DNA from 2 places in the Streptomyces sp. NPDC090741 genome. Region 2 is predicted to be linked to the other one. Evidence: riboswitches for the same ligand, from Rfam matches in the RefSeq annotation. Region 2 holds a riboswitch; the other holds the start of a gene.
The links. A riboswitch is a leader RNA that binds a small molecule or an ion and turns the genes downstream of it on or off. The one in region 2 is predicted to bind ZMP and ZTP.
Positions count from the first base shown of each region.

Region 1 (8,828 bases), on a different contig from region 2:
CGGCCAGACCGCGACGATCGTCCCCATCGAGAACGGCCAGTGGCAGGCCACCCTGTCCGGGACCCGCGGCGGCCAGCCCACCGGCGACCCCGAGCGGTTCATCCCGTTCGCCAAGGGCCTGCGCGACCCGATCGTCGGCGATCTCCTCGACGGCAGGAAGCCCCTGACCGACATAGCCGTCACCCAGGGCACCGCCAACCGCCGGGTCTACTTCGAGAAGGCGGACCTGCCCGACGGGTTCTTCGCCGTCGGCGACTCCGTCGCCACCTTCAACCCCCTGTACGGGCAGGGCATGACCGTCGCCGCGCAGGGGCTGCTGGCCGTACGGACCCTGCTGCGCACCCAGGGCCTCGCCCATCCCTCCTTCGGCCGCGAGGCACAGCGCGCGCTCGTCCCGCAGGTGTCCACCGCCTGGGAGCTGGCCACCTCGCAGGACATCCTGTATCCGGGGGCCACCGGCATGAAGCCGCGGGCCGGTGTCGGGCTGCTCAACGCGTACGTCAACCGGCTGATGACCGGGGCCACCACCCGGGAGGCGCTGACCGCCGCGTTCCTCCAGGTCATCACCATGAGCAGCACGCCCGCGTACTGGCTGCGCCCCTCGGTGGTCTGGCGCGTGCTGCGCGCCTCGGACCGGGGTGCGCTGAAGGCGCCGCCGCTGACCGCGGCGGAGCGGGCCGTCGCGGGGCTCGACCAGGGGTCCGGACCGGTCGATCCCGTGGGTCCCGTCGGTCAGGCGCGATGAACGACGGTCTCATCCTCTACGTTCCCGGGTCGGTGATGATCCTGGCGCTGCTGATCAAGGCGCCGACCCTGCGCCGGGGCTGGGACCAGCCGCTCATGCGGGCCGTCTGCACCCTGCTCGTCGTCGGCTGCCTCGTCATGTTCCTGGCGGCGCCGCCGACGATCTCCGCGGTCAACCGGCTCACCGGCATCGTCAACTTCTCGGCCCCGCTGGTGTACAGCGTGCTGACCGCGTTCTCCGGGTCGTGCATCGTCCTGGTCCTGCAGTGGGGCGGTGGCCCGCCCGCCGTCGTACGCCGCGCCTCCCGGCTGACGGCGGCCGTGTTCGGCGCCGTCACGCTGCTCATCGTCGTCCTGTTCACGATCGGCGACGCGCCCGTGGAGCGCCTGCGCGACCTGGACACGTACTACGCGAACACGCCCTGGCTGCGCGAGATGATCGTCTGCTACCTGCTCGCGCACACCGTGGGCAGTTCGACTCTGACCCTGCTGTGCTGGAAGTGGCTGCTGCGCGTCCGTCCCTCGCTGCGCCCGCTGCGCACCGGACTGGCCCTGATCGTGCTCGGCGGGGTGCTGGACCTGGGCTACCTGGTCACGAAGTGGGCGGCGGTGGGCGCCCGCTGGGCGGGCCGCGACTGGGACGGCCTGTCCACGGACGTGGCCCCGCCGTTCGCCTCCGCCGCCGCCCTGATGGTGGGCTCGGGGTTCATCGTCCCGCTGGTCGGCGGCTCGGCGGCCTGGCGGGACTTCAGCCGGTACCGGCGGCTGCACCCGCTGTGGAAGGCGCTGCGCGGCTTCGCCGCGTCGAGCGTGACGACGGTGCCGCTGACCTGGTGGTCGCCGATCGGGATCCGGCTGATCCACCGCGAATCGGTGATCGACGACGGGATCCTGGCCCTGGCCAGCTGGTTCGACCCGGCCGTACGGGTCGCCGCGTACGAGGTCGCCCTCGGCCAGGGCATGTGCGAGTCGCAGGCCTCGGTCGTGGCCGACGCGGCCATGCTCGCCGCGGCCTGCCGGCGCCGGGAGGCCGCCGCGGCCGACCAGGGGCTGCCCGAGCCGTACCGGCTGGACTCCCGGCCGCTGGTCGCACTGGCACGGGAGTTCCGCACCTCCCCCATCGTGGCGGCCGTACGGCGGGACCCGGCGGCGCTCTGAACGCGCGGCCGGCCGCACCGGCGGCGGGCGCCGGCAGCGGGCACCGGCAGCGGGCACCGGCAGCCTCAGCCGACGAGGGCGTCCTCGGGCTCGGGGTTGCGGGCGAGCCAGGCCCCGTACGCCCGCACCCGGCGCCAGTGCTGGAGCTGGTCGAGGGCGAACGTGGCCCGCGGGGAGGCCTCCGGGCGCGGCTCCAGCCCGCGCGCCAGCCGGTGCAGCTGGAACCGTACGAAGGCCAGCAGCCCGGCGCCGGCCAGGTCCCGGTCCTTCCACCGCAGCTGCTCCACGGTCACCCGTACGTCCTCCCCGGCGCGCCAGCGGGCCGGCAGGTCGGGGCGGAACGCCAGCGCCGAGGCCAGCCCGACGACGGACACCCCGCGAGCCAGGACCTTCTGCGCGGTCTCCTGTCGGCCTATCCCGCCGGTCAGCATCAGCGGCATCGTGGCCGCGTCCAGGAACTGCTCGGCGAAGGAGAGGAAGTACGCCTCCCGCCCGAGGGTCCGCAGATCGGCGGTGCGGCCCAGGGTCGCGGGACTCTCGACGCTGCCGCCGGACAGTTCGACCAGGTCGACGCCGAGGCCGCCGAGGGCCGCGAGGACCTGCGCCGCGTCCTCGGTGTCGAAGCCGCCGCGCTGGAAGTCGGCGGTGTTGAGCTTGACGCCGACCGCGAAGCCGGGGCCGACCTGCGCGCGGACCGCCCGGACGACCTCGGTGAGCAGCCGGACCCGGTTCTCCGGGCTGCCGCCCCAGCGGTCGGTGCGCCGGTTGACCAGCGGGGAGAGGAACTGGCTGAGCAGGTAGCCGTGGGCGGCGTGGATCTGCACCCCGTCGAAGCCGGCCTCCTCGGCCCGTCGGGCCGTGACCGCGAACCGGGCGACGGTGGCCTCGATGTCGGCCTCGGTCATCGCGGTGGGGCGGGCGAAGCGCTTGGTGTGCTTGCCGAGGCTCACCCCTATGTCGGAGGGCGCCCAGGCCGTGCCGGGCATCTCTGAGCCGACCTGTCGGCCGGGGTGGTTGATCTGCATCCAGACCCGGCCGCCGCCGCCGGACGCGGCCTCGGCCCAGCGGCGGAAGGGTGCGAGCGGGGAGCGGGCGTCGAGGACGATGGTGCCCGGCGCGGTCAGCGCCCGGCGGTCGACCATCACGTTCCCGGTGATCAGGAGTCCGGCGCCGCCCCGCGCCCAGCGGCGGTAGAGGCGCTCGATGCGCTCGTCCGGCAGCTGGCCGGACCCGGCGAGGCTCTCCTCCATGGCCGCCTTCGCCAGGCGGTTCGGCAGGGTGGCACCGCCCGGCAGCTCCAGTGGCGTGAACAGGTCCATCAGCAGTCTCCCCAGGAAACGTGTTGCACGTGTCATCGCGCGCCCCGGCGCAAAAGATACCGCCCGCTCCCCGGCGCCCGTCAGGCTCCGGCCGCAAGATTCCGGACACCCCGGAACGCGGAACGCCCCGGGCCGAAAGGCCCGGGGCGTTCCCGTACGGCGGCGTTCCCGTACGCGGGGTGCGACGCGGCGGTCAGAGGTCCGAGAGCTCCAGCCCGGCCTGGGCGGCGGCCGCCTGCACGGTCTGCTCCAGCAGGACGGCGATGGTCATCGGGCCGACGCCGCCCGGGACCGGGGTGATCAGCGAGGCGCGGGCGGCGGCCGACTCGAAGTGGACGTCGCCGACGTTGCCCTCGTTGTAGCCGGCGTCCAGGACCACGGCGCCCGGCTTGATGTCCTCGCCGCGGATGAACTCGGCCTTGCCCACGGCGGCGACCAGCACGTCGGCCTGGCGCACGATCGAAGGCAGGTCCACGGTGCGGGAGTGGCAGTAGGTGACGGTGGCGTTCTGCTCCAGCAGCAGCATGCCGGCCGGCTTGCCCAGGATCGCGCTGCGCCCGACGACCACGGCGTGCTTGCCGGTCAGGTCCACGTCGTACGCGGCGAGGAGCCGCATGATGCCGCCGGGGGTGCAGGACACGAAGCCCGGCAGCCCGAAGCCCATGGCGGCGAAGGAGTGCATGGTGACGCCGTCGACGTCCTTGCCCGGGGCGATGGCCTCGAAGGCGGCGCGCTCGTCGATGTGGTGCGGGACCGGGTGCTGGAGCAGGATGCCGCTGATCTCCGGGTCCTCGGAGAGGGCGGTGAGGGCGGCGACGAGCTCCTCGGTGGTGGTCTCGGCCGGCAGCTCCACGTGACGGGAGGTGATCCCGGCCTTGGCGCAGCGGTTCTGCTTCATCTTCACGTACGTCACGGACGCCGGGTCCTCGCCCACCAGTACGGTCGCGAGGCAGGGAGCGGTGCCGGTGCGCTCGGTGATCTTCGCCGCGAGGGCGGCGGTCTGCTCCGAGATGCGGCGGGCGACGGCGGTGCCGTCCATCAGCCGGGCGCGGCCGGCGGCAGTCACAGTGGCAGTCTGGGCAGTCGTCACGGGGTCTCCTGAGCGTCGCTGCGGATCGCGGTTCGCGGGTTCGCGGTTCGCCCAGGCGCGCGGCAGGAGACGTACGTGCGGACCGTACGCCGGGCCGCTCCCCGGTGGTGATCCACCCGAACGCCAGTCACGGCCCGCCTCCACTCTAATGGACCCCGCCCGCGTGTGCGGTGGTCCGCGGCGGCCCTCGATGTACGGGATCCGGTCAAACCGGTGGATGACCGGCGCCGCGCCTGGGACGATCGAGACATGACGCGCACTTTCGACCACCTCGTCGCGGAAGCCGAGTCCGTTTCGGTCGACGGCTGGGACTTCTCCTGGCTCGACGGCCGGGCCACCGAACAGCGCCCCTCCTGGGGCTACCAGCAGCTGCTCGGCGAGCGCCTCGCCCGGGTCGGCTCCGCCCTCGACATCCAGACCGGCGGCGGGGAGGTGCTCGCCGGGGCCGGGCCGCTGCCCCCGCTGACGGCGGCCACCGAGTCCTGGCCGCCGAACATCGACAAGGCGACCCGCCTCCTGCACCCGCTGGGCGCGGTCGTGGTCGCGGACGCCGACGAGCCGCCGCTGCCGTTCGGCGACGAGGCCTTCGAGCTGGTCGCGAGCCGGCATCCGGTGACCATCTGGTGGGAGGAGATCGCACGGGTCCTGCGCCCGGGCGGTACGTACCTCTCGCAGCAGGTCGGGCCGGCGAGCGTCTTCGAGCTCGTCGAGTACTTCCTCGGGCCCCAGCCGGAGGAGATCCGCCGCTCCCGGCACCCCGACGACGCGGTCGCCGACGCCGCCAAGGCCGGCCTCGAAGTGGTGGATCTTCGCTCCGAGAGACTGCGTACGGAGTTCCACGACATCGGAGCCGTGATCTACTTTCTCCGGAAGGTGATCTGGATGGTGCCCGGCTTCACGGTCGGGCAGTACCGGGACCGGTTGCGCGAGCTCCACGAACGGATCGAACGTGACGGCCCGTTCGTGGCCCACACCGCCCGTTTCCTCATTGAGGCCCGCAAAACGGGCTGACGGGAAGGGCGGCGCGGGCGCGGACGGATCCACGGCCGAATGGTTGCGCGCCCACAGCGTGGCGCAGGTCACTCAATTCAGCGCGTAACGAATCGACTCGGGCATGCGATGAACCGACAGGTGTCCTCGCGCGGCCCCGGAATACAGACCCCCCTCGGGTCTGTTTCCCGAGTCCGCGCGATGATGTCCCGCCCACTCCCTATCTGTTCGCAACGAGAGGCTCCTTGTGTCGCTCAGCCCGTCCCGTACGTTCCCTCCGGAGATCGCCGAATCGGAGGCCCTCGTCGCGCTCGTCGAGCGCGGCCGCGAGCAGGGTCACATCAACGGTGACGACGTGCGCCAGGCCTTCGAGGCCGGCCGCATCCCGGTGGACCAGTGGAAGCGGGTCCTGCGCAGCCTGAACCAGGTCCTGGACGAGGAGGGTGTCGCGCTGCACGTCAGCGCCGCCCCCGCCACGAAGGCCGCCGCGAAGAAGCCCCGCAAGGCGGCCGCCGCGCCTGCCCGCACCGTGACCAAGAAGGCGGCCGCCGCGCCGCGCCCCATCGGCGCGCGCAAGGCCTCGGCCACCAGCGCGGCCACCGCCACCGCGGCGGCGATATCCGCTTCGCCGGCCGCGGCCACCGAGGACGAGGTGACGGCCGACGCCGTCGCCGAGCCGAAGAAGCGGACGGTCAAGAAGACCGCCGCGAAGAAGACCGCGGTGAAGAAGACCGCCGCCGCGGCCAAGAAGACCAGCGCCAAGGACGCCGACGAGGGCGAGACCCCGGCCGCCGAGGGCGAGGACTGGGCCGCCGAGGACCTCGCCGACGAGGCCGAGGAGGAGGCCCCCAAGGCCGGTGGCTCCCAGGGCTTCGTCCTGTCCGACGACGACGAGGACGACGCCCCGGCGCAGACGGTCATGGTGGCCGGCGCCACCGCCGACCCCGTCAAGGACTACCTGAAGCTGATCGGCAAGGTGCCGCTCCTCAACGCCGAGCAGGAGGTCGAGCTCGCCAAGCGCATCGAGGCGGGTCTCTTCTCCGAGTACAAGCTCGAAGAGGAGGAGGACCACAAGCCCGCGTTCAAGCGCGAGCTGGAGATCCTCGTCGAGGACGGGCGCCGCGCCAAGAACCACCTGCTGGAGGCCAACCTCCGCCTCGTGGTCTCGCTGGCCAAGCGCTACACGGGCCGCGGCATGCTCTTCCTGGACCTGATCCAGGAGGGCAACGTCGGCCTGATCCGCGCCGTGGAGAAGTTCGACTACACCAAGGGCTTCAAGTTCTCCACGTACGCGACCTGGTGGATCCGGCAGGCGATCACGCGTGCCATGGCCGACCAGTCGCGCACGATCCGCATCCCCGTCCACATGGTCGAGATCATCAACAAGCTGGCGCGCGTCCAGCGCCAGATGCTCCAGGACCTCGGCCGGGAGCCCACTCCGGAGGAGCTGGGCAAGGAACTCGACATGACCCCCGAGAAGGTCATCGAGGTCCAGAAGTACGGCCGCGAGCCGATCTCCCTGCACACCCCGCTGGGTGAGGAGGGCGACAGTGAGTTCGGTGACCTCATCGAGGACTCCGAGGCGGTCGTGCCGGCCGACGCGGTGTCGTTCACGTTCCTCCAGGAGCAGCTCCAGTCGATCCTGGGCACGCTCTCGGAGCGCGAGGCGGGCGTCGTCTCGATGCGCTACGGCCTGAACGACGGCCAGCCGAAGACCCTGGACGAGATCGGCCGCGTGTACGGGGTCACCCGTGAGCGCATCCGCCAGATCGAGTCCAAGACCATGTCGAAGCTGCGCCACCCGTCGCGTTCGCAGGTGCTGCGCGACTACCTCGACTAAACCGTCAGGTCTCCGGCGGGGTACGCGGCGCGCCCGGTTCGGGCGCACCGCGTACCCCGGAGCACCTCAGTTCTCCAGGAGGTGCTTCAGCTTCTCCTCGTTGCGCGGCATCTCCTTGCGGGCGTACGGCTTGACGACGAGCGGGGCTATCACCCGGCCGATGCCGTGACCCTCGAAGTCGAGGTCGAGGGTCACGCGAGAGCGTTTTCCGCCGTCGAGGGACTCGATGGTGCCGCGCACGTCGCCGCGCACGGGCCCGTCGACTCCTTGGATGTGCCAGCTGCGCGGCTTGTCGAGCTCCGTGACCTCCATGGCCATCGGGAACTCCCGCCTGCCCATGCGCCGGGTGATCACGACCCTCGAACCGACGTGGAGGGGTCCGCCGTCGAGCGGGCGGGCGGAGACGGCGCTGTCCTGCCACTCCGGCAGGTGCGTGGGGTCCGTCACGTAGTCGAAGACGTCTTCGGGACTGCGGGAAATCTCGATGCTTTCTCTGATCGCGGACATGGCGACCCCTTAGTGCCCCCTGCTTGTCCTCTCATTCCAAACTACCGCGCAGGTCAGGCGGTGGCCCGGTGCTTGCGGGCGGACATCGCGGCGTAGACGAGGACACCGGCGAAGAGGAACAGGACGCCCTGGTAGACGGCCGCGTAGCCGGAGCCTGCGACCAGCCACATCGAGAAGCCGAAGGCCAGGCCGGCGAGGATCCCGTCGCGGACCAGGCGGCCGCGGTGGACGCGCTCGGACTGCCCGGAGAGCAGGAAGTAGATCTGCGCGGCGGTGGAGAGCAGGTACGGGACGGTCGCCGTGAAGGTGGTCACCAGGACGAGGACCTCGAAGACCCCGTCCGAGCCCGCCGTGTAGTTGTAGATCGTCAGGCCGGAGGCCAGGACGACGGTGACGAGCACGCCGACCACCGGGACGCCCCGCTTCTTCTTCTCGAAGACCTTCGGGAAGAGCCCGTCGCGGGCGGCGGCGTACGGGGTCTGCGCGCTGAGCAGGGTCCAGCCGTTGAGGGCGCCGAGCATCGAGATCACGGCCGCGCAGGCGACGACGGTGCCGCCCCAGGTGCCGCCGGCCCCTCCGTCCACGGAGAACATGGCGTTGACGGCGTCGGTGAACGGGGCCTGGGAGGCGACCAGCTTGTCGTGGGGGACCAGTCCGAAGACGGAGAGGGTGCTCAGCAGGTAGACGGCGGCCGCGCCGGCGGTGCCCAGGATCGTGGCCCGGCCGACGTTGCGGGCGGGGTCGCGGACCTCGCCCGCGCTGACGGCGGCGGACTCCACGCCGAGGTAGCTGAAGAGCAGGATCGCCGCGGCGGCGGAGACCGCCCCGACGGGACTCTGGTCGGTGGCCTGGAAGGGGCCGAGGTTCGCCGGGTCGAAGAAGAACAGCCCGCCGACGGCGACCAGCAGCAGCGGGGCGAACTTCAGTACGGTGGCGACCAGTTGGACGGCGCCGACATACCGGGTGCCGGCCAGGTTGGCGAGCGCCGGGAGCCACTGCACGGCGAGGGCGGCCAGGCACATCGCCGCCTTGTGCTCCCCGATGGCCGGGAAGAGCACGGTCAGGTAGCCGACGGCCGCGACCGCGAGGGCCGCGTTCGAGACCCAGGCGGTGATCCAGTAGCTCCAGGCCGCGAGGAACCCGGCGAAGTCGCCGAACGCGGCGCGGGCGTAGACGTACG
Region 1 is NZ_JBIVXF010000003.1:140,430-149,257, reverse strand. It holds gene ACIQU4_RS10255 (NAD(P)/FAD-dependent oxidoreductase) at 1-745, shown strand, start outside; gene ACIQU4_RS10250 (MAB_1171c family putative transporter) at 742-1,902, shown strand; gene ACIQU4_RS10245 (NADH:flavin oxidoreductase/NADH oxidase family protein) at 1,968-3,221, opposite strand; gene ACIQU4_RS10240 (bifunctional 5,10-methylenetetrahydrofolate dehydrogenase/5,10-methenyltetrahydrofolate cyclohydrolase) at 3,415-4,260, opposite strand; ZMP/ZTP riboswitch at 4,354-4,452, opposite strand; gene ACIQU4_RS10235 (class I SAM-dependent methyltransferase) at 4,561-5,322, shown strand; gene ACIQU4_RS10230 (RNA polymerase sigma factor) at 5,549-7,141, shown strand; gene ACIQU4_RS10225 (SRPBCC family protein) at 7,208-7,648, opposite strand; gene ACIQU4_RS10220 (amino acid permease) at 7,702-8,828, opposite strand, start outside.
Region 1: another riboswitch for ZMP and ZTP. It lies ahead of ACIQU4_RS10240 (bifunctional 5,10-methylenetetrahydrofolate dehydrogenase/5,10-methenyltetrahydrofolate cyclohydrolase); the one in region 2 lies ahead of glyA (serine hydroxymethyltransferase).

Region 2 (19,845 bases):
GACGCCGCCCTTGGCGGACTTGTCCTTGAACTGGGTCATCCGGCTGGCCTCGCCGAAGCCGGTGATGCAGTTCATGACCCAGCCGAGCTGTGCGTGCTCGGGGACGTGGCTCTGGATGAAGAGCGTGCAGCGGTCGGGGTCGAGACCGGCGGCGAGCAGCTGCGCTGCGGAGAGGCGGGTATTGGCGCGCAGCTCCTTCGGATCCTGCGGCATGGTGATCGCGTGCAGGTCGACGACCATGTAGAACGCGTCGTGCGTCTCCTGCAGGGCGACGTACTGGCGGATGGCTCCGAGGTAGTTCCCGAGGTGGAACGAGCCGGAGGTGGGCTGGATGCCGGAGAGCGCGCGAGGACGATCAGAAGCCATGGCTTCATTCTCTCAGGTACGGCGGCCGCGGTGGTCCGCACCTGTCCGAAACCCCCGGGGCGGAACCCCGGGGGTGTGACGGGTCGGGGGACGGGTCGGGGGGACCGGTCAGGACAGCGGGAGGCCCGGGGCCGGGTAGGCCGACATCAGATCCGCCACCTCGGTGCGGATGGCGGCCAGGGCCGGTTCGTCCTGCTTCGCGGCGGCGTCCACGGCTCGGGAGATCCACTCCGCCACCAGCGGCATGTGGTCCGTCCCCAGGCCCCGCGAGGTCAGCGAAGGCGTGCCGATGCGGATGCCCGACGGGTCGAAGGGCTTGCGGGGGTCGAACGGGACCGTGTTGTAGTTCACCACGATCCCGGCGCGGTCCAGCGCCTTGGCCGCCACCTTGCCCGGCACCCCGCGCGAGGTCAGGTCCATCAGGATCAGGTGGTTGTCCGTACCGCCCGACACCAGGTCGAAGCCGCGGGCCAGCAGGGCCGCCGCCAGCGCCTTCGCGTTGGCGACCACCGCGTGCGCGTACGACACGAACGACGGCTGCGCCGCCTCGTGCAGGGCCACCGCGATGCCGGCCGTCGTCTGGTTGTGCGGGCCGCCCTGCAGGCCCGGGAAGACCGCCTTGTCGATGGCCTTCGCGTGCTCCTCGCGGCACATCAGCATCGCGCCCCGCGGCCCGCGCAGCGTCTTGTGCGTGGTCGTGGAGACCACGTCCACGTGCCCGGCCGGCGACGGGTGCGCCCCGCCCGCGATCAGGCCCGCGATGTGCGCCACGTCGGCGACGAGGACCGAGCCCGCCTCCTGGGCGATCGAGGCGAACGCCTCGAAGTCGATCGTGCGCGGGAGCGCCGTACCGCCACAGAAGATGATCTTCGGGCGCTCCGCCAGCGCGAGCTCGCGCACGGCGTCGTAGTCGATCAGGCCCGTCTGCGCGGACACCCCGTACTGCACGCCGCGGAACCAGGATCCCGTCGCCGAGACCCCCCAGCCGTGCGTCAGGTGCCCGCCCATCGGCAGGGCCATGCCCATGACCGTGTCGCCCGGCTTCGCGAAGGCCAGGTACACCGCGAGGTTCGCCGGAGAGCCGGAGTACGGCTGGACGTTGGCGTGGTCCACCCCGAACAGGCCCTTCGCCCGCTCGACGGCCAGCGCCTCGACGCGGTCGATGTTCTGCTGGCCCTCGTAGTAGCGGCGGCCCGGGTAGCCCTCGCTGTACTTGTTCTGCAGCACCGTGCCGGAGGCTTCGAGCACGGCGGCGGACACGTAGTTCTCGCTCGGGATCAGGCGCAGGGTCTGCGCCTGCAGGGTCTCCTCGGCGGCGACGAAGGACGCCAGCTCGGGGTCGACGGCGGTCAGGGCGGGGTGGCGGCTCGCGCTCATGGCGGCTCCTCCGGGGTCGATGTCAGATCTCGTCCCCGCGAGGCCCAGGCGAGCGGCCCTGTATGCGGTCGTGCGCGCACGACTCCCCCGGAGTTGGTTCTCCGTACGCCAGTCGCCGTGCGTACCGCTCACCTTAGCGGGCGGTCCACAAGAAAGGTTTCCCCGTCCGGTATACGAGCGACGTATAGCCGTATACAAGGTGACGTGATGCACGTGACGACACCCCCGTCACCTCCATCACCCTCGTCACCTCCATCCCGCCCGCCCCCGACGATCGGAGACCCCGTGTCGACAACTGCTGAAGCCCTGCGCTCCGCCGAGGCGCACAGCGCGCACAACTACCACCCGCTGCCCGTCGTCGTGGCGTCCGCGGAAGGCGCGTGGATGACCGACGTGGAGGGCCGCCGGTTCCTGGACATGCTCGCGGGCTACTCGGCGCTCAACTTCGGCCACGGCAACCGCCGTCTGCTCGATGCTGCCAAGGCGCAGCTGGAGCGGGTCACCCTCACCTCGCGGGCTTTCCACCACGACCGGTTCGCCGATTTCTGCAGCGAGCTCGCCGCACTGTGCGGCAAGGAGATGGTGCTGCCGATGAACACGGGCGCGGAGGCCGTGGAGACGGCGGTGAAGACGGCCCGCAAGTGGGGTTACGAGGTCAAGGGCGTCCCGGACGGGCAGGCCAAGATCGTGGTCGCGGCCAACAACTTCCACGGCCGTACGACGACCATCGTGAGCTTCTCGACGGACCACGAGGCGCGCGACCACTACGGGCCCTACACCCCCGGGTTCGAGATCGTTCCGTACGGGGACCTCACCGCGCTGGCGGCGGCGGTCACGGCCAACACCGTGGCCGTGCTGCTGGAGCCGATCCAGGGCGAGGCCGGGGTGCTGGTGCCGCCCCCCGGCTACCTGCAGGGCGTACGGGAGCTCACGCGCGAGCGGAACGTCCTGTTCATGGCGGACGAGATCCAGTCGGGGCTGGGCCGGACCGGCAAGACCTTCGCGTGCGAGCACGAGGACGTCGTACCGGACGTGTACATCCTCGGCAAGGCGCTGGGCGGCGGCGTGGTCCCGGTCTCGGCCGTGATCGCCGACCGGGACGTGCTCGGGGTGTTCCGGCCCGGCGAGCACGGCTCCACCTTCGGCGGCAACCCGCTGGCCTGCGCGGTCGCCCTGGAGGTGATCGCGATGCTGCGCTCCGGCGAGCACCAGCAGCGCGCCGCCGAGCTCGGCGACCATCTGCACCGGGAGCTGAACCTGCTGGTCGGCGGGGGCGCGGTGACCGCCGTACGCGGGCGCGGGCTGTGGGCGGGCGTCGACATCGACCCGGCGCACGGCACCGGCCGTGAGATCTCGGAGCGGCTGATGGAGCGGGGCGTCCTGGTCAAGGACACCCACGGGGCGACGATCCGCATCGCGCCCCCGCTGGTGATCAGCAAGGAGGACCTGGACTGGGGTCTGGACCAGCTGCGGGAGGTGCTGGCCGCGGGCTGACGGAATTCCGCCGGGGGCGCGGCCGCGCCCCCGGCGGCGCGGTCACAGGATGACGTGGGGCAGGAAGCGGGCGTACTCGTCCGTGACCGGGCCCGCCGACTCGCGGATGCCCAGGCCCGCCGCCTCCTCCTCGACGACCCAGGCGCCGAGCACCACGCGGTTGCCGTCGAAGTCGGGGAGCGGGGCCAGGCCCTGGAAGACGTACGTCTCCCCCTCGGCCGGTGTGAACGGCTCGTCGCCGCCGGCCGGGTGCAGGGTGACCCCGGCGCCCTCGCGGCCCAGCAGCGGCTTCGCGGCGTACCCGGTGGTCTCCGCGAGCTCGCGCGGGCCGTCGAGGTAGGCGGGCAGCAGGTTCGGGTGCTCCGGGAAGAGCTCCCACAGGATCGCCAGCAGCGCCTTGTTGGACAGCAGCATCTTCCACAGCGGCTCGATCCAGGTGGTGCTCCCGGAGCCGCCGCCGTGGTCGTACGTGCCCAGGACCTGCGGGCCGAAGGCGTCGGTGGCCAGCCACTCCCACGGGTAGAGCTTGAAGCAGCTGCGGATGAAGCCGAGCTTCTGGTCGACGAACCGGCCCGACAGGCTGTCCCAGCCGATCTGTTCGACGGACAGCGCCTCCGTCTCCAGGCCCGCCTGCTCGGCGGTCTCCTGGAGGTAGGCGACCGTCATCAGGTCCTCGCCGAGCTCGTCGGTCTCGGAGTGCGCGAAGTGCAGCGGGCCGGCCGGCAGCAGTTCCGCCTGCCGGCGCCAGGCCTCGACGAGCCGCTCGTGGAGGGAGTTCCACTGGTCGGCGCCGGGGAAGCGCTCCTCCATCCAGAACCACTGCGGACTGGCCGCCTCCACGAGGGAGGTCGGGGTGTCGGCGTTGTACTCCAGCATCTTGGCCGGGCCGCCGGAGCCGTCGTAGCGCAGGTCGAACCGGCCGTAGAGGGAGGGCTGTTCGGCGCGCCGGCGCCAGGACTCGGCGATGAGCCGCGCGAGGCGCGCATCGGTGATGCCGAGGTCGGCGAAGCGGTCGTGCTCGACGATGTGCGCGGCCGCGGCCAGGCACATGGCGTGCAGCTCCTCGACGACGTTCTCCAGCGCCTCCACCTCGGGGAGCGAGAAGGAGTAGTACGCGCTCTCGTCCCAGTAGGGGCGCAGGGAGTCGTCGGGGTAGCGGGTGAGGGGGTAGATCAGCCCCTGCTCCTCGACGGTCTTCTGCCAGTCGGGGCGCGGCTCGATGGTGTGGCGCTGCACGGGGTTCAGCCGCCGCTGGAGCTGGAGTGGCCGCCGATGCCGCCGCGGGTGACGGCGGACTTGTCGAAGCTGCCGCCGCTGACGCGGTTGCTGGACGCGGCGGAGCCGCCGTAGTAGTACGCGCCGCGGCCGCCGCTCTTGCACTCCTTGGTGTTCAGCTTCTCCAGGGTGACGCGGTCCGCGCAGCGCTTGTCGGGCTCGCTGCTGCTGCCGCAGGCCACGAGGGCGGCGGCGAGCAGGCCCATGCCGCCGAGGGCGACGCCGCCGGAACGCATGCGGCGTCGGGTGGTGCCGGTGGTGTCGCTGCTGCTCGTACTGCTGTCGTCCATGGCGGACAGACTAGAACGGGGCGGCGAACCGATGGAATCCGGCCGTCGAAACCCCCTCATGACCTCCATGATCTAGAGTCATTTCGTGCTCCTTGGGATGGTTTGCGCGCTCGGTGCGGCGGTCTGTTTCGGTACGGCGTCGGTGCTGCAGGCGATGGCCGCGCGGGCGGCGGAGCCGGGGACCGGATCCGGGGTGGACGCGGCGCTGCTGCTGCGGGCGGCCCGGCAGTGGCGGTACGTGGCGGGCCTGGGGCTGGACGCGGCCGGGTTCGTCCTCCAGATCGTGGCGCTGCGGCACATCCCGATCTACACGGTGGGGGCGGCGCTGGCGGCGAGCCTCGCGGTGACGGCGGTGGTCTCGGCGCGGCTGCTGCACGTACGGCTGAGCGGGGCCGAGTGGGGCGCGGTGGGGGTGGTGTGCGCGGGGCTGGCGATGCTGGCGCTGGCGTCGGGCGAGGAGGGCTCGGGGACCGGGTCGTTCGCGCTGAAGCTGGGGCTGCTGGGAGTGGCGGGACTGGTGCTGCTGGTGGGGGTGGTGGCCGGGGGGCTCCCGGACCGGTCGCGGGCGCTGGTCCTCGGCCTGGCGGCGGGGACCGGGTTCGGGGTGGTGGAGGTGGCGGTCCGCCTCATCGACGGCATCTCGCTCGCGTCGCTGGCGAACCCGGCGCTGTACGCACTGCTGCTGGGCGGGGGCGCGGCGTTCCTGCTGCTCACCTCGGCGCTCCAGCGCGGCTCGGTGACGGTGGCCACGGCGGGCATGGTGCTCGGCGAGACGATCGGCCCGGCGGTGGTGGGCGTGGTCTGGCTCGGCGACAGCACCCGCGAGGGCCTGGCCTGGCTGGCGGTCCTCGGCTTCGCGGTGGCGGTGGCCGGAGCCCTGGCCCTGGCCCGCTTCGGCGAGCCCCCGAATCCTGCGCCGGCGCAATCCGGCCCAGCCGGCGTCTGAGGCGCAGGCGGTCCCCGCTACGGCAGGGCGGCGAGCAGGGCCGTCAGCGTGGCCGACCAGGCGCTCGTCGGCGGGGTGCCGTAGCCAACCACCAGCGCTTCCCGCCGAGGGAGTTCCGCGTCCGGGTGGGCGAAGAAGGACAGGGGCACCACCGCCAGGTCCTGCCAGGCCGCGGCCCGCAGGACCGCGGCCTCGGTCCCCGCCGGCAGGTCCAGCACCGCGTGCAGGCCCGCCGCGATGCCCGACACCGCCACCCGGCCGGAAACCGCCGCGACCAGCTCGTCCCGGCGCCGCCGGTACCGCAGCCGCATGCCGCGTACGTGGCGGTCGTACGCCCCGGACCGGATGAACTCCGCCAGCGTCAGCTGGTCCACCGCGCTCGACGTCCAGTCGGTCGTGCCCTTCGCCGCGAGGACCTCGTCCAGCAGCCCCGGCGGCACCACCATCCACCCCATCCGCAGCCCCGGCGCGAGCGACTTGCTCGCCGTGCCGAGGTACACCACCCGGTCCGGATCCAGTCCCTGCAACGCGCCCACCGCCTGGCGGTCGTAGCGGAACTCCCCGTCGTAGTCGTCCTCCACGATCAGCCCGCCCGTACTCCGGGCCCAGTCGACCGCCGCCGCCCGGCGGGCCGGGGTCAGCGCCGCCCCGGTGGGGAACTGGTGCGCGGGGGTCAGCAGCACCGCCCCGGCGCCCGCGCCCACCCCGGACAGGTCCTGCGTCCGAGCGCCCGCGTCGTCCACCGCGAGCGGCCGGGTCCGCAGCCCCGCCCGCGTCAGCGTCTCCCGGTGCATGTAGAGGCCGTACCCCTCCACCGCCACCTCCCGTACCCGGCGCGCCCGCAGCACCCCCGCCAGCAGCATCAGCGCGTGCGCGAACCCCGCGCACAGCACGATCCGCTCCGGGTCCGCGTACACCCCGCGCGCCCGCGCCAGGTATCCGGCGAGCGCCTCCCGCAGCTCCACCCGGCCGCGCACGTCGATCGCGTACCCGAAGGCCTCGTTCGGCGCGTCCGTCAGCGCCCGCCGGGCCGCCGTCAGCCAGGCGGCGCGCGGGAAGGCGCCCAGGTCCGGGGTGCCGGGCACCAGGCTGTACGAGTGCCGCTTGGGCGCGGGGTGCCGGACCCGGGCGGACCCCGCGGGCCGCAGCGGCCGGGCCCGTTCCGCGACCCGCGTGCCCGAGCCCTGGCGGGCCGTCAGCCAGCCCTCGGCGACGAGCTCGGCGTACGCCTCGGCGACCGTGTTCCGCGCGATCCCGAGGTCGGCGGCGAAGGTGCGCGAGGACGGCAGCCGGGTCCCGGGCGCCAGCCGCCCGCTGCGCGCGGCCTCGCGCAGCGCGTCGACGAGCCCGGCGCGCAGGCCTCGCCCGGCGGAGAGGTCCAGATGCAGGTCAGCGCCGAAATCGGCACCGGCATCGCCGCCCGCGCCCTCCGCCCCGGCATCGGAAGTGGCCCATGATTCCGTCATGGATATGGACCATACGGGCGGGCCGCCTGCTTCTTAAAGTGGACACATGACCACCACGTACCAAGACACCACCGCACACGCACCCGAGCACACCCCCCGCATGGGCTGGGCCAAGCACGCACCCGAGGTTTACAAGGCGATCGTCGGCCTGGAGATGGCCGCGAGGAAGGGCCTGGACCCGGCCCTGATCGAACTGGTCAAGATCCGCGCCTCGCAGCTGAACCACTGCGCGTTCTGCCTGGACATGCACACCAAGGACGCCATCGCCGGCGGCGAGAGCGTCGAGCGGATCATCCAGCTCAGCGCCCTGGAGGAGTCGCGCCACTTCTACACCGAGAAGGAAGTGGCCGCGATCGAACTGACCGAGGCCGTGACCGTCCTGACCGACGGTTTCGTTCCCGACGAGGTGTACGAGAAGGCCGCGAAGCACTTCGACGAGAAGGAGCTCTCCCACCTGATCGCCGTGATCGCGACGATCAACGTCTGGAACCGCTTCGCGGTCACCACGCGCATGGTCCCGGGCCACTACACGCCGGGCATGTTCAAGTAGCAGACACACGGACGGGCGGCGGGCGGACCGACGACCGCTCTCAGTCCGGCCGGAACGAGCCCAGGGCCGCCGCCATGCGCGTGCGGACGGCCTTGGCCTCGGCGGCCGGGCCGACGCCCATGAGCACCCAGCGGCTGCCGTCGGAGGCGACGGTCAGCCGCCCGATGGCGTGCGCGGTCCCGCTCGTGTCCCCGTCGGGGAGCTCGTAGACGATCTCGCAGCCGGTGGTGTCCCTCGATTCGAGCGAGATGCGCCGGTAGCCGTCCCGGGAGTTCAGCTCCTTGGTGTCCTCGACCAGGACCTCGCACGGGTTGTCGGGGCCGCTCGTGACCGGGAAGACCTGGAGCAGGCTGCCGCGGCCCTGCCCTGGGCGGAACACCGTGCCGGCCGCGGTCCCGCTCTCGAACGTGCTGAGCTGCCAGTCGTCCGGGACCGCGACCTGGAAGCCCGACCCGGCGCTGCGCAGCACCTTGTAGCCGTCGGGCAGGGCCGCGGGGTCCGCCATCAGGTACGGGGTGGCCAGCGCGGCCCCGCCGACGGCCACCACCGCCACGCCGATCGCGATCCCCGGCCGGAGCCGCCACCGGCGCCCCGTGCGCTGCGCGGGCGAAGCGTCCTGCGGGGTGTCGGCCGGGGCTTCCTGCGGGGTGTCGGCCGGGGCGTCGGCGTCCGCCGGGTCCGGCGGCTCCGTGCCCGGCGGGTAGGCGGGCTTCGGCGGGAGCTGCGGCCCCTCGGGCCCCGGTTCCTCCCGCCCGGCCCCGGGCTCAGGGCGCCCGCGTCGGCTCCGCCGCTCCGGATCCTCCTGGCGCTCCCACTGCTGCGACTGCGGGTTCCAGCGGGCGGGGCCGCTCCCCGGGGCCACGGATCACCCCCCGAACGAGGTCAGCAGGGCGGCCAGCGCGGTGGCCGCGCTCACCGAGTCCACCAGCGGGGCCCACCGTTCCAGCGCCCCGCGCAGCCGGGCGGGCAGGCCCGGCCTGACCTCCTCGCCGTCCGCCGCCGACTCCAACTCCTGCGCCGCCGCGTCCAGTTCGGCGTCGAGGTCGGCCCTCGCGTCGCTCCGGGGCAGCCGTACGAGGGCCGCGCGGAGGTCTCGTACGGCCTCCAGCAGCTCCTGCGCGGTCGGCCCGGCCGCACCGGCGTCGGCCCCCGTACCGCCGTGGTTGACCGTGCTGTTGCTGACGTCCGTGCCGCCGATGCTGAAGGCGCTGCCCCGTACGTCGCCGATCCGCACCGAGGGCAGCCCGGCGCCTTCGCCTCCGCTATTGGCCACTTCTGCTCTCCTTGCCCGCGCGCACGCGCCCGTCCTTCCGGTCCGACTTGTCGGTGCCCTGGTTCACCGTGCTGTTCTGGCTCACTCCGTTGATGCCGAAGGCGCTGTTGCTCACCGACTGGATGAACACCCCGCCTTCCGCGACGTTGACCGCGCGCTCCGCGAACTCCTCGGTGTGCCAGCCCGCGTCGTGCAGCGCCTGCGTCACCCCGCCGACGATGCGCTCCTGGATGGTCTTCACGTACCGGTCCAGGTCCATCAGCTGGAACAGCGACAGCTCCCGCTGCGAGGCGAGTTCGCGTACGGACGCGGCCGGCCCCGCCGCGTACGCGACGCCGTGCCCGGCGGTCGCCAGCCGCCACGGGACCCGGCAGGCCCCGCCGAGGGTGGCGAGGGCCACGCCGAGCGAGCCGGGGGCGTTGCTGACGGCCAGCAGCACCTTGGCGAGGGGGCTGTTGCGTCGGTGGCGCCGGGCGATGTCGTCGGCGCGCTGGAAATCGGGGCGTACCGGCAGCAGCACGTGCGGGGCGACCTCCAGCATCAGCATGCCGCCCTGCGTGTGGACCCGGATGAAGACGGTGATGACGAGGTTCTCGTCCCAGCCGCCGATCCGGACGCGCAGGAAGTGCCGGCGCCGCTCGCCGCCTTCCTCGACCGCCGCGGCGCGGTGTCCGGCGAACGCCTCCTCGGACACGTCGACCGCATCCACGTCGGGCAGTCCGGCGGCCGGCAGGAACACGCACTCGTCGATGGCCAGTTCGCGCAGCCGGTCCAGCACGCTCGCCTCCGACCCCTCGGGGCCGCCCGGCGAGGGGACCCGCAGGGCCTCCAGCTTGGGCCGGATCCGCTCGATGATCCCCGCGTTGTCGAGGCGGCGGGCCCCCGCTCCGGCACGCGGGCGCAGCTCCACCGTCAGCTGCCACGGCAGACGGGCCTGGCCGGCCCCGCAGAACGGGTTGTCGATGTCGTACAGGACCACCTGCGCGTGCTGCATGCGCAGGATCCGGTCCTGGGCCCGGTGGAAGCGCGGGCCCCCGACCGGGTCGGCCTCCCAGTCCGCGTAGTGCGCGCGGCTGAGCGAGGAGTTGATGGTCTGCGCGAAGTGCCCGCGCTGGAAGTAGACGAGCACCGTGACCAGTACCGCGATCAGGACGACCGTCCACGCGTAGGCCTCCCCGTAGTACTGGCCGATCCTGGGCACCTCCATGAAGATGCCGAGCGGGTCGGTCTGGAGGACGCGCGCGAGGTACTCGCCGAGGTAGCTCAGGTCCGGGCTCCCTCCGCTGCCCGCGTCGTCCGTGAAGAACCCGCGGAGCACGCCCCACAGGATCCGGCCGAGGAGGAAGGCGGCGCAGCCGCGCAGGATCCATTCGAAGCCCCGGGCGCCGCGGCCGGTCCGCTCGCGGCGCTTCTTGATGCGGCCGGCCCCGCTCAGGAGCAGCGCGGGGACGAGCAGGAAGAGGAAGAACGCGCGGGTGAGGAGGAGGCCGAGGCCCCACACCGCGACGATGGCCGCCGACCAGGCCACTTCGGTGCGCAGGGCGCGCAGGGCGTGGGCGAGGACGCGGGCGGCGTCGAACCCGTAGGAGGGTGCGGGGAACCGTTCCTCGTGGACGTACAGCTCCTCGATCACCCGGTCGCGGTAGGCCGGGTCGAGGTAGGCGCCGGCGCACAGCAGGCGTCCCGCCTCTGTCGCCACCGGGTCCACGGGGGCCCTGCCGTCGGGTGTGCCACTCACGTGTTCTCCTCGCTCGGGAGGAGGGCAACCGTACGGCGCGCGGGGTGCGCCGGACAGGGCGCTTCACGCCAAAAAGCCCCGGCGCGTACGCCGGGGCTTTCAGGTGTCGCGGGATCGGATCCACCGCGTCGACGGGGCGGCCGGGTCGTCGGCCGGGGCCCGTCGGGCCGGTCGGATCAGGCCGCTCAGATCAGGCCGAGCTCGCGGACCGCGTCGCGCTCCTCGACGAGCTCCGCCACGGACGCGTCGATGCGCGCACGGGAGAACTCGTTGATGTCCAGGCCCTGGACGATCTCGTACTTGCCGTCCTTGGTGGTGACGGGGAAGGAGGAGATGATGCCCTCCGGGACGCCGTAGGAGCCGTCCGACGGGATGCCCATGGAGGTCCAGTCGCCCGCGGCGGTGCCGTTGACCCACGTGTGGACGTGGTCGATGGCGGCGTTCGCGGCGGAGGCGGCAGAGGACGCGCCACGGGCCTCGATGATCGCGGCGCCGCGCTTGGCGACGGTCGGGATGAAGGTGTCGGCGAGCCACAGCTCGTCGCTGACGACCTCGGCGGCGTTCTTGCCGGCGATCTCCGCGTGGAAGATGTCCGGGTACTGGGTCGCCGAGTGGTTGCCCCAGATGGTGAGGCGCCTGATGTCGGAGACGGCGGCACCGGTCTTGGCGGCCAGCTGCGAGATCGCGCGGTTGTGGTCGAGGCGGGTCATCGCGGTGAAGCGCTCGGCCGGTACGTCCGGGGCGGCGGCCTGCGCGATGAGCGCGTTGGTGTTCGCCGGGTTGCCGACGACCAGGACCTTGATGTCGTCCGCGGCGTGGTCGTTGATGGCCTTGCCCTGCGGCTTGAAGATGCCGCCGTTGGCGGAGAGCAGGTCGCCGCGCTCCATGCCCTTGGTGCGCGGGCGGGCGCCCACGAGCAGGGCGACGTTCGCACCCTCGAAGCCCGCGTTCGGGTCGTCGAAGATGTCGATGCCCTTGAGCAGCGGGAAGGCGCAGTCGTCGAGCTCCATGGCGGTGCCCTCGGCGGCCTTCATGCCCTGGGGGATCTCCAGGAGGCGGAGCTTGACCGGCACGTCCGCGCCGAGCAGGTGGCCGGACGCGATGCGGAAGAGCAGCGCGTAGCCGATCTGGCCGGCGGCGCCGGTGACGGTGACATTCACGGGAGTGCGGGTCATGGCCTTCTCCGTTAGACAGCTGGCGGTGGGGCGTCGCTGCCCCATGTGCTGGCGGACGCCGCTCCCCTGCGAATCTTGACGTGAAGAGACATCCGGCGTCAGGCTATCCGACCTTCCGGCGGCCCAATCCCCCGGTCCGTGTGGTGCAGGGCACACGGACCGGGAGTTCGAAGGCGTGGAGGGGGATTTCCCCGCTCTTTTCGACCGTCGGACACCGCCGGACGGGTGTACGAGTGGGTGCGAGTACGTCAGGTACCTCAGCGGACGGTGAAGCGGACCGCGCTCTCCAGGAACGGGATGTGCAGCACCGGCTTGGGCTCCATCACCAGCGCGAGCAGGGTGATCGCCACGCCCAGCAGCCCGTACGTGACCATGTCCGTGAAGCGCGAGCGCACCGCGAGCATGCCCACCTGCGGCAGTACGCGCCGCAGCACGGAGGCCGCGATCAGGGCCACGCCCATCACCAGGCAGCCGATGCGCGGGTGGCCCAGCGCGGTCAGGAGCAGTCCGATGGCGGTGGCGGCGAGCACGCTGAGCATCGGCCACTGACGGGCCGCGAGGGCGTCACCGGGCGCGGCCCGGCCGTGGCCCTCGGGGCGGGCGGTGTCCTTGGTGATGGAGGGGAAGCGGCGCGACTTCGCGGCGTCGGGTGTGGCGGCTTCGGCCGCGGCGCCGGCGGCTCCGGCCGCGGTCCCGGTTCCTGCCGCGGTCCCGGCTCCGGCCGCGGCGCCGGCTCCAGCCGCGGCGCCGGTCCCCGCTGCCGCCTCTTCCGCTTCGTGCTCAGCCCGCACTGTTCGACGTCCGTTCCGCCGCCTCGACGACGTTCACGAGCAGCTGCGCCCGCGTCATCGGGCCGACACCGCCCGGGTTCGGGGAGATCCAGCCGGCCACCTCGGCGACGCCCGGGTGCACGTCGCCGACGATCTTGCCGTTCTCGTCGCGGCTGACGCCCACGTCCAGCACGGCCGCGCCGGGCTTCACGTCCTCCGGCTTGACCAGGTGCGGGACGCCCGCGGCCGCCACGATGATGTCCGCCTGGCGCAGCTGGGCCGCCAGGTCGCGGGTGCCGGTGTGGCACAGGGTGACGGTGGCGTTCTCCGACTTGCGGGTCAGCAGCAGGCCCATGGAGCGCCCGACGGTGATGCCGCGGCCGAGGAGCACCACGTGCGCGCCGTTGATCTCGATGCCGTGGTGGCGCAGCAGCTGCACGATCCCGTACGGGGTGCAGGGCAGCGGGCCCGGCTCGTTCAGCACCAGCCGGCCCAGCGACATCGGGTGCAGGCCGTCGGCGTCCTTGGCCGGGTCCATCAGCTCCAGGACCCGGTTGGTGTCGATGCCCTTGGGGAGCGGGAGTTGGACGATGTAGCCGGTGCACTCCGGGTTCGCGTTGAGTTCCCGTACGACCGCCTCGATGTCCTCCTGAGAAGCCGTCGCGGGCAGTTCGCGCTGGATGGACGCGATGCCGACCTCGGCGCAGTCCTTGTGCTTGCCGTTGACGTACCAGCGGCTGCCCGGGTCGTCGCCGACCAGCAGGGTGCCGAGGCCGGGGGTGATGCCCCGGGCCTTGAGAGCCGTCACGCGGGCGGTCAGTTCGGACTTGATCGCGGCGGCGGTGGCCTTGCCATCGAGAATCTGGGCGGTCATGGCCCCATCCTCCCGGATGGACCGGCTTCGCTTCCAGTCGCGGGGCCCGGCCGGGTGCTCCGTACCGGGCTTGACCCGTTCATTGCACTTGCACAACAAGTGACCGGCCCGGCGCGCCGCCGCTGGACAACTCCGCCCCGATCGGCCCACGATGACGGAAAGAGTGCCGCGGGCAGTGCCGGGGGGCGGACCGCACTTCGCAGTGATTCCTCCGCGCGTGCCGTGCGTCCCCGCACTTCCACGGAGGAACACCCCAAGATGAGCTTCGGCGACCCGAACAACCCGTACGGGCAGCAGCAGCCGCCGGCCCCGCAGGGCCAGCCCGGCTACGGCTACCCGCAGCAGGCCCCGCAGGGCATCCCGCCCCAGGGCGGCTACGCCTACCCGCAGCAGGCCCCGCAGGGCCAGCCCGGCTACGGCTACCCGAACCAGGGCTACCCGGCCGGCCCCGGCGGCTACCCGGGTGCCCAGATGCCCATGCCGGGCGGGGTGAAGGCCGCCCGCGTCATCCTGTTCGTCGTCGGCGGCCTCCAGGCCCTGGGCGGCATCGTCATCCTCCTCGGCGGGGCGCTGTTCGCCTCCGTGTTCGCGGGCTCCTCCAGCTCTTCGGAGTACGGCTCCTCGGCGAGCGACGCGGGCACGCTCGCGGGCGGGGTGATCGTCTTCGCCGGCATCTTCGCCCTGGCCCTGGCGCTGTGGCCGATCCTGACCGCTGCCAAGCTGAGCAAGGGCCGCGGCGGGGTCCGGATCTCCGGTGTCATCTACGGATCGCTGATGACCCTCTTCTCCGGGGCCAGCCTGATCATCAACTTCGTGGCGCTCGGCAGCGACACGGCGGCAGGCGCCGTCGTGTTCTCGCTGCTCCTGGCCCTGGTCCAGTTCGGTCTGGCCCTGTGGGCCCTCGTCGGCCTGGCCAACTCGGCCGCCGGCGCGTACTTCCGCCGCCCCTAGCACCAGGACCGGCGCCGGGCCGCCACGACGACGGCGTACGGCACGGCGAAGGCCGCCACCCGCAGGGGGTGGCGGCCTTCGCCGTGTTCGGGGAGCCGGCTCGGGGCTCAGTGGAAGAAGTGCCGGGTCCCGGTGAAGTACATGGTCACGCCGGCCGCCTTCGCGGCCTCGACGACCTGCTCGTCACGGACCGAACCGCCCGGCTGGACCACGGCCTTGATGCCCGCGGCGGTGAGGATCTCCAGCCCGTCCGGGAACGGGAAGAAGGCGTCGGAGGCGGCGTACGAGCCCTGCGCGCGCTCGGCGCCCGCCCGCTCGACTGCCAGCTTCGCCGAGTCGACGCGGTTGACCTGGCCCATGCCGACGCCGACCGAGGCGCCGTCCTTGGCGAGCAGGATCGCGTTGGACTTGACGGCCCGGCAGGCCTTCCACGCGAAGGCGAGCTCGGCGAGCTCCTCCGGGGAGAGGGCGTCGCCGGTGGCGAGGGTCCAGTTCGCCGGGTCGTCGCCCTCGGCCTGGAAGAGATCGCTCTGCTGGAGCAGAGCGCCGCCGGAGATCGGCTTCAGGTCGCCCGGCTGGTGCGGGGTGCCGTCCACCTTGAGGACGCGGATGTTCTTCTTCTTGGCCAGGACCTCGACCGCGCCGTCCTCGTAGGAGGGGGCGGCGATGACCTCGGTGAAGATCTCCGCGACCTGCTCGGCGAGCTCGACGGTCACCGGGCGGTTGACTGCGATGACGCCGCCGAAGGCCGACAGCGGGTCGCAGGCGTGCGCCTTGCGGTGCGCGGCGGCGACGTCCGCGCCGATGGCGATGCCGCACGGGTTGGCGTGCTTGATGATCGCGACGCAGGGCTCGTCGTGGTCGTACGCGGCGCGGCGGGCGGCCTCGGTGTCCACGTAGTTGTTGAAGGACATCTCCTTGCCGTGCAGCTGCTCGGCGTTGGCGAGCCCGCCCGGCCGGCCGTCCGTGTAGAGGGCGGCGGCCTGGTGCGGGTTCTCGCCGTAGCGGAGGGTGGACTTGCGGTCCCAGGCGCCGGCCAGGAACTCGGGGAGCACGGCCTCCGGCTCCGGGGCGTACGCATTCGTGAACCAGGAGGCCACGGCGACGTCGTACGCGGCGGTGTGCTGGAAGGCCTCGGCGGCCAGCCGCTTGCGCGCGGTGAGGTCGAAGCCGCCTCCCTGGGCCGCGGCGAGGACGTCGGCGTACCGGGCGGGGCTGGTGACGACGGCGACCGAGGGGTGGTTCTTGGCGGCGGCGCGGACCATCGACGGGCCGCCGATGTCGATCTGCTCGACGCACTCGTCGGGGGTGGCGCCGGAGGCGACGGTCTCCCGGAACGGGTAGAGGTTGACGATCACCAGGTCGAAGGGCTCGATGCCGAGCTCGGCGAGCTGGCTGCGGTGGTCCTCCAGGCGCAGGTCGGCGAGGATGCCGGCGTGCACGCGCGGGTGCAGGGTCTTGACCCGGCCGTCCAGGCACTCGGGGAAGCCGGTGAGCTCCTCGACCTTGGTGACGGGCACGCCGGCCGCGGCGATCTTGGAGGCGGTGGAGCCGGTGGAGACGAGCGCGACCCCCGCCTCGTGCAGGCCGCGGGCCAGCTCCTCCAGTCCCGTCTTGTCGTAGACACTGACGAGCGCGCGCCGGATCGGCCGCTTCGACGAGCTCGACGAGGTGGTGCTGCTCTCTACGGCGGTCACTGGATCGTTACCTTTCGTCCCTCAATGCGGTAGCCGTGCCGGGCCAGGCGCCCCACGACGTCGACGAGCAGCTGGCGCTCGACTTCCTTGATGCGCTCGTGCAGAGCGGCTTCGTCGTCCGCATCCCGGACCTCGACCACACCCTGGGCGATGATCGGACCGGTGTCCACGCCGGCGTCCACGAAGTGGACCGTGCAGCCCGTGACCTTCGCGCCGTAGGCGAGGGCGTCCCGTACGCCGTGGGCCCCCGGAAAAGCTGGGAGGAGGGCGGGGTGCGTGTTGACGAAGCGGCCGCCGAAGCGGCCGATGAACGAGGCGCCCACGATCTTCATGAACCCGGCGGACACGACGAGGTCCGGCGCGTGGGCGGCGGTCGCCTCGGTGAGGGCGGCGTCCCACTCCTCGCGGGTCGCGTACGCCTTCACCGGGCACACGAAGGTGGGGATCCCGGCCTTCTCGGCCCGCTCCAGGCCGGCGATGTTCTCGCGGTCGGCCCCCACGGCGACGACTTCGGCGCCGAAGCCCTCGGCTCCGCCGGGGTGGGCGTCGATGGCGTCGAGCAGGGCCTGGAGGTTGGTGCCGGAACCGGAGACCAGCACGACCAGGCGGGAGGCGGCCATGGGAGGCCCTTTCTGCGGGAATGCGTCCATACGTACTTCACGTACTTCCGTACATCTTGTGTGATCGGACGAAAGCAGGGCGCCCCGAAATACGGGTGACCCTACGAAGCCGCCGACCGCCTGCAACGATACCGGCACACCGCACGGCCCCCGAGGGACGGGGGGACGGGCGAGGGGTAGCGTCTGGCATACAAGCCGCATACGGCGCGGTGCGCAGCACCGTGCCGCACGTCAACAGCCCTTCGACGCACGCCGCTCGCGAGGCACAGGACGTCCTTGGACGTCCACGACACAGGGGAAGTAACGCACTCGATGCCGGATCGCCGCCAGCCCGACTCCTCCACCGACGACAACCCCTTCGCGGCTCCCCCGGAGGGCCGGCCCGACCAGCCGTGGCAGCCGCGCAGCAGTGGCGACGGCGACGGCGGCGGCCGCCCGGGCGAGGACCCCGGATCCGGCCCCGGCGGGCCGGCGCGCTGGGACCCGACGGACCCGGTCCAGCGGCGCGCCCGGTACGCGCTGCTGGCCGGCATGTGGGGCTTCTTCTTCGGGATCTTCGGGATCCCGTCGGTGGGGCTGCTGCTCGGCGCGCTCGCCCTGTACTGGGGGATCAGCGGGCTGCGCGGGAGGCCGGCGGTGGCCGGCGGGTCCGGGGTTTCCGGGGCGTCTGGGGTTTCCGGGGCTTCTGGGGTTTCCGGGGCTTCCGCCGTGGACGGTGTGGCGGGCCCGAGCGCGCAGGGGGGCCTGGCGGCCCTCGGGCCGGCGGCCCGCCCGCAGCGGACGGCGGCGATCGGCGGGCTGGTCACGGCCTCGCTGGCGATCCTGCTGGCGCTGAGCTCGTACGGATTGCAGCTGGCCTACAAGGACTTCTACGTCTGCCGTGAGGACGCCCTCACGAAATCGGCGGAGCTGCAGTGCAACAACCTGCTGCCGGACAACATGCTGGGCAAGGTCCTGAAGGTCCAGCAGTAGGAGCGGGCTTTCAGGCCGGGGGCTTCCGGCGGGCCATGACGCGGGCGCCGGCCACCGGCGGGACGAGGGGCCGGGGCGGCGCCTCGGCCGGTTTCGCCGGAATCGGAATCGGCGTCAGGTCCGTCGGTGCCAGGTCCGTCGGCGTCAGGTCCGTCGGCGTCAGGTCCGTCGGTGTCAGGTCCAGGTGAAGCCCCGTCACGACGGTGAGCCGGCGCGGCGGTTTGGGTGCGGTGGCGACCGGTGCCGCCGGGGCCCCGGGCTGCGGCGGTTCCTGTGCCAGGTCCGGGATCAGGGCACCCGCCGCCCGGCGCAGGGCCTCCCAGCGCAGTTCCCGTACGCCGCTGTCGTGCCACTCGTCCTCGACGTCCAGCGCGAGGGCCTCCGCCTGCCGGGCGGGCCGGGTCCGCCAGGAGTGCACCGCCACCGCGACCGGCACCGCCAGGAGCAGGGTCCAGGCGAAGGCCGCCGCGCCGGTCGCCCACCACACGGGGCCGAAGCTCGCCAGCCCCCGCGAGCCGAGCGGCCCCGAGGAGGCCGCCGCGAGCCCGGCCAGCAGCAGCCCGCACACCAGGGCGCCCAGAGCCGCCGTCAGGGCGGTTTCCTTGTACGAGACTTCACGCGCCCGGCGTACGGCGAACCACCCGACTGCCAGCCCGGCCAGCAGCGGCACCCCGGCGGTCGCACAGGTCAGCAGGGTCCCGGGCCCCTCCGGAGGCAGCGCCGCCAGCAGCGGGAACCTGGGCAGCGCGGGCGAACCGGCGAAGCCGAGCGGGGTCGCGGTCGCTCCGGCGCCGAGGGCGAAGCCGGGACCGAGGGCGTAGGCGGCGCCCCAGACCACGGCGTTCGGGAGCAGCGCGAGGGCGAGGAGCAGGACCGCGAAGCGGCCGGACCAGACCCCGGTCAGCGCCAGGAAGGACGCCTGGACCTCGGCGGCGTGCCAGGCGAGCGAGGCCCCGACGAGCAGCGCGCCGCCGCCCAGCAGGACGAGGGCCCCGGCAGCTCCGGCGCGCAGCGCGAGGGGGTAGCGCGGGCGGGCGGCGGCCCGGCGCACGGCTCCCGGAACCCAGTGCGGCAGCGGCCCGACCGGACGCCCCTTGGCCGCCCAGACCCCACCGGCGGCGGCGAGCACGGCGACGAGCGGGACGTGCCAGGCGGCGCTGAGGGGGTCGGCGGGCATGGGGCCGGCGGCCGCGTAGACGGTGGCGAGGGATCCGACGGAGAGGTATCCGCAGGTCACGGCGGAGAAGACGGCGGAGGCGGGCAGCACTTCGTCCCCGTCCCCGCCGTCTCCGCCATCGCCGGGGGCGCTGCCGAGCCGTGCCGCCCGGCGCATGAGCAGGGCGGGCAGCGCGACGAGCAGCAGCGGCGTCACGCCGACGGGGGCCGGCACGCCGGAGAGGGTGTCGTACCGGACGAGCTCGGTCCCGTGAGCGAGCAGCCAGAGCCCGGCGGCCAGGTGCAGGGCGCCGCCGGGACCGCTGTCGGGGTACGGGGAGCTGATCCAGAGCACGATGACGAGCACGGCGAGGAAGCCGAGCCCGAGCCCGGCGGCGACGGCCCCGCCCAGCACGCAGGCGGCGGCGGCCGGCGAACGGCGCCGCCCGGCGGCGGCCCGGGGGGCCGCCGGCAACGGGGTCCCGCGTTCGGTCACTTGGGTCACCCCGCCATGGTGCCAACGACACGCGCTATGGGCGGGTAACAGGCGAATGCCCGTGGTGTCGCTCAATATACGTTTTATGTACTTTATCGCCCAGGTCTGTCGGCAGGTCACGGGGAGTGTGGCATGACAGAGAGCGTCGAGGAGCCGAGGCTCCCCTCGCCCAAGGAACGCCGCGGACTGCGCGAGGCGGCCGGCCTGACGTACGAGGCCGTCGCGACGGCGGTGGGCGTCAGGGCCAACACGGTCCGCTCCTGGGAATCGGGCCGCACCCACCCCCGAGGCCGCAAACACGAGGCGTACGCCGCTTTCCTGAAGTCCCTCGCGGCGGCGTCCGCGGCGTCCGCGGCGCCC
Region 2 is NZ_JBIVXF010000001.1:918,626-938,470, forward strand. It holds gene trpS (tryptophan--tRNA ligase) at 1-366, opposite strand, end outside; gene glyA (serine hydroxymethyltransferase) at 475-1,743, opposite strand; ZMP/ZTP riboswitch at 1,779-1,869, opposite strand; gene rocD (ornithine--oxo-acid transaminase) at 2,029-3,237, shown strand; gene ACIQU4_RS04310 (glutathionylspermidine synthase family protein) at 3,280-4,473, opposite strand; gene ACIQU4_RS04315 (hypothetical protein) at 4,479-4,802, opposite strand; gene ACIQU4_RS04320 (hypothetical protein) at 4,900-5,748, shown strand; gene ACIQU4_RS04325 (PLP-dependent aminotransferase family protein) at 5,766-7,214, opposite strand; gene ACIQU4_RS04330 (carboxymuconolactone decarboxylase family protein) at 7,261-7,764, shown strand; gene ACIQU4_RS04335 (hypothetical protein) at 7,805-8,626, opposite strand; gene ACIQU4_RS04340 (hypothetical protein) at 8,630-9,037, opposite strand; gene ACIQU4_RS04345 (hypothetical protein) at 9,027-10,775, opposite strand; gene ACIQU4_RS04350 (malate dehydrogenase) at 10,961-11,950, opposite strand; gene ACIQU4_RS04355 (DUF3017 domain-containing protein) at 12,208-12,741, opposite strand; gene ACIQU4_RS04360 (bifunctional methylenetetrahydrofolate dehydrogenase/methenyltetrahydrofolate cyclohydrolase) at 12,731-13,594, opposite strand; gene ACIQU4_RS04365 (hypothetical protein) at 13,853-14,545, shown strand; gene purH (bifunctional phosphoribosylaminoimidazolecarboxamide formyltransferase/IMP cyclohydrolase) at 14,653-16,242, opposite strand; gene purN (phosphoribosylglycinamide formyltransferase) at 16,239-16,862, opposite strand; gene ACIQU4_RS04380 (hypothetical protein) at 17,175-17,834, shown strand; gene ACIQU4_RS04385 (DUF6350 family protein) at 17,845-19,494, opposite strand; gene ACIQU4_RS04390 (helix-turn-helix domain-containing protein) at 19,618-19,845, shown strand, end outside.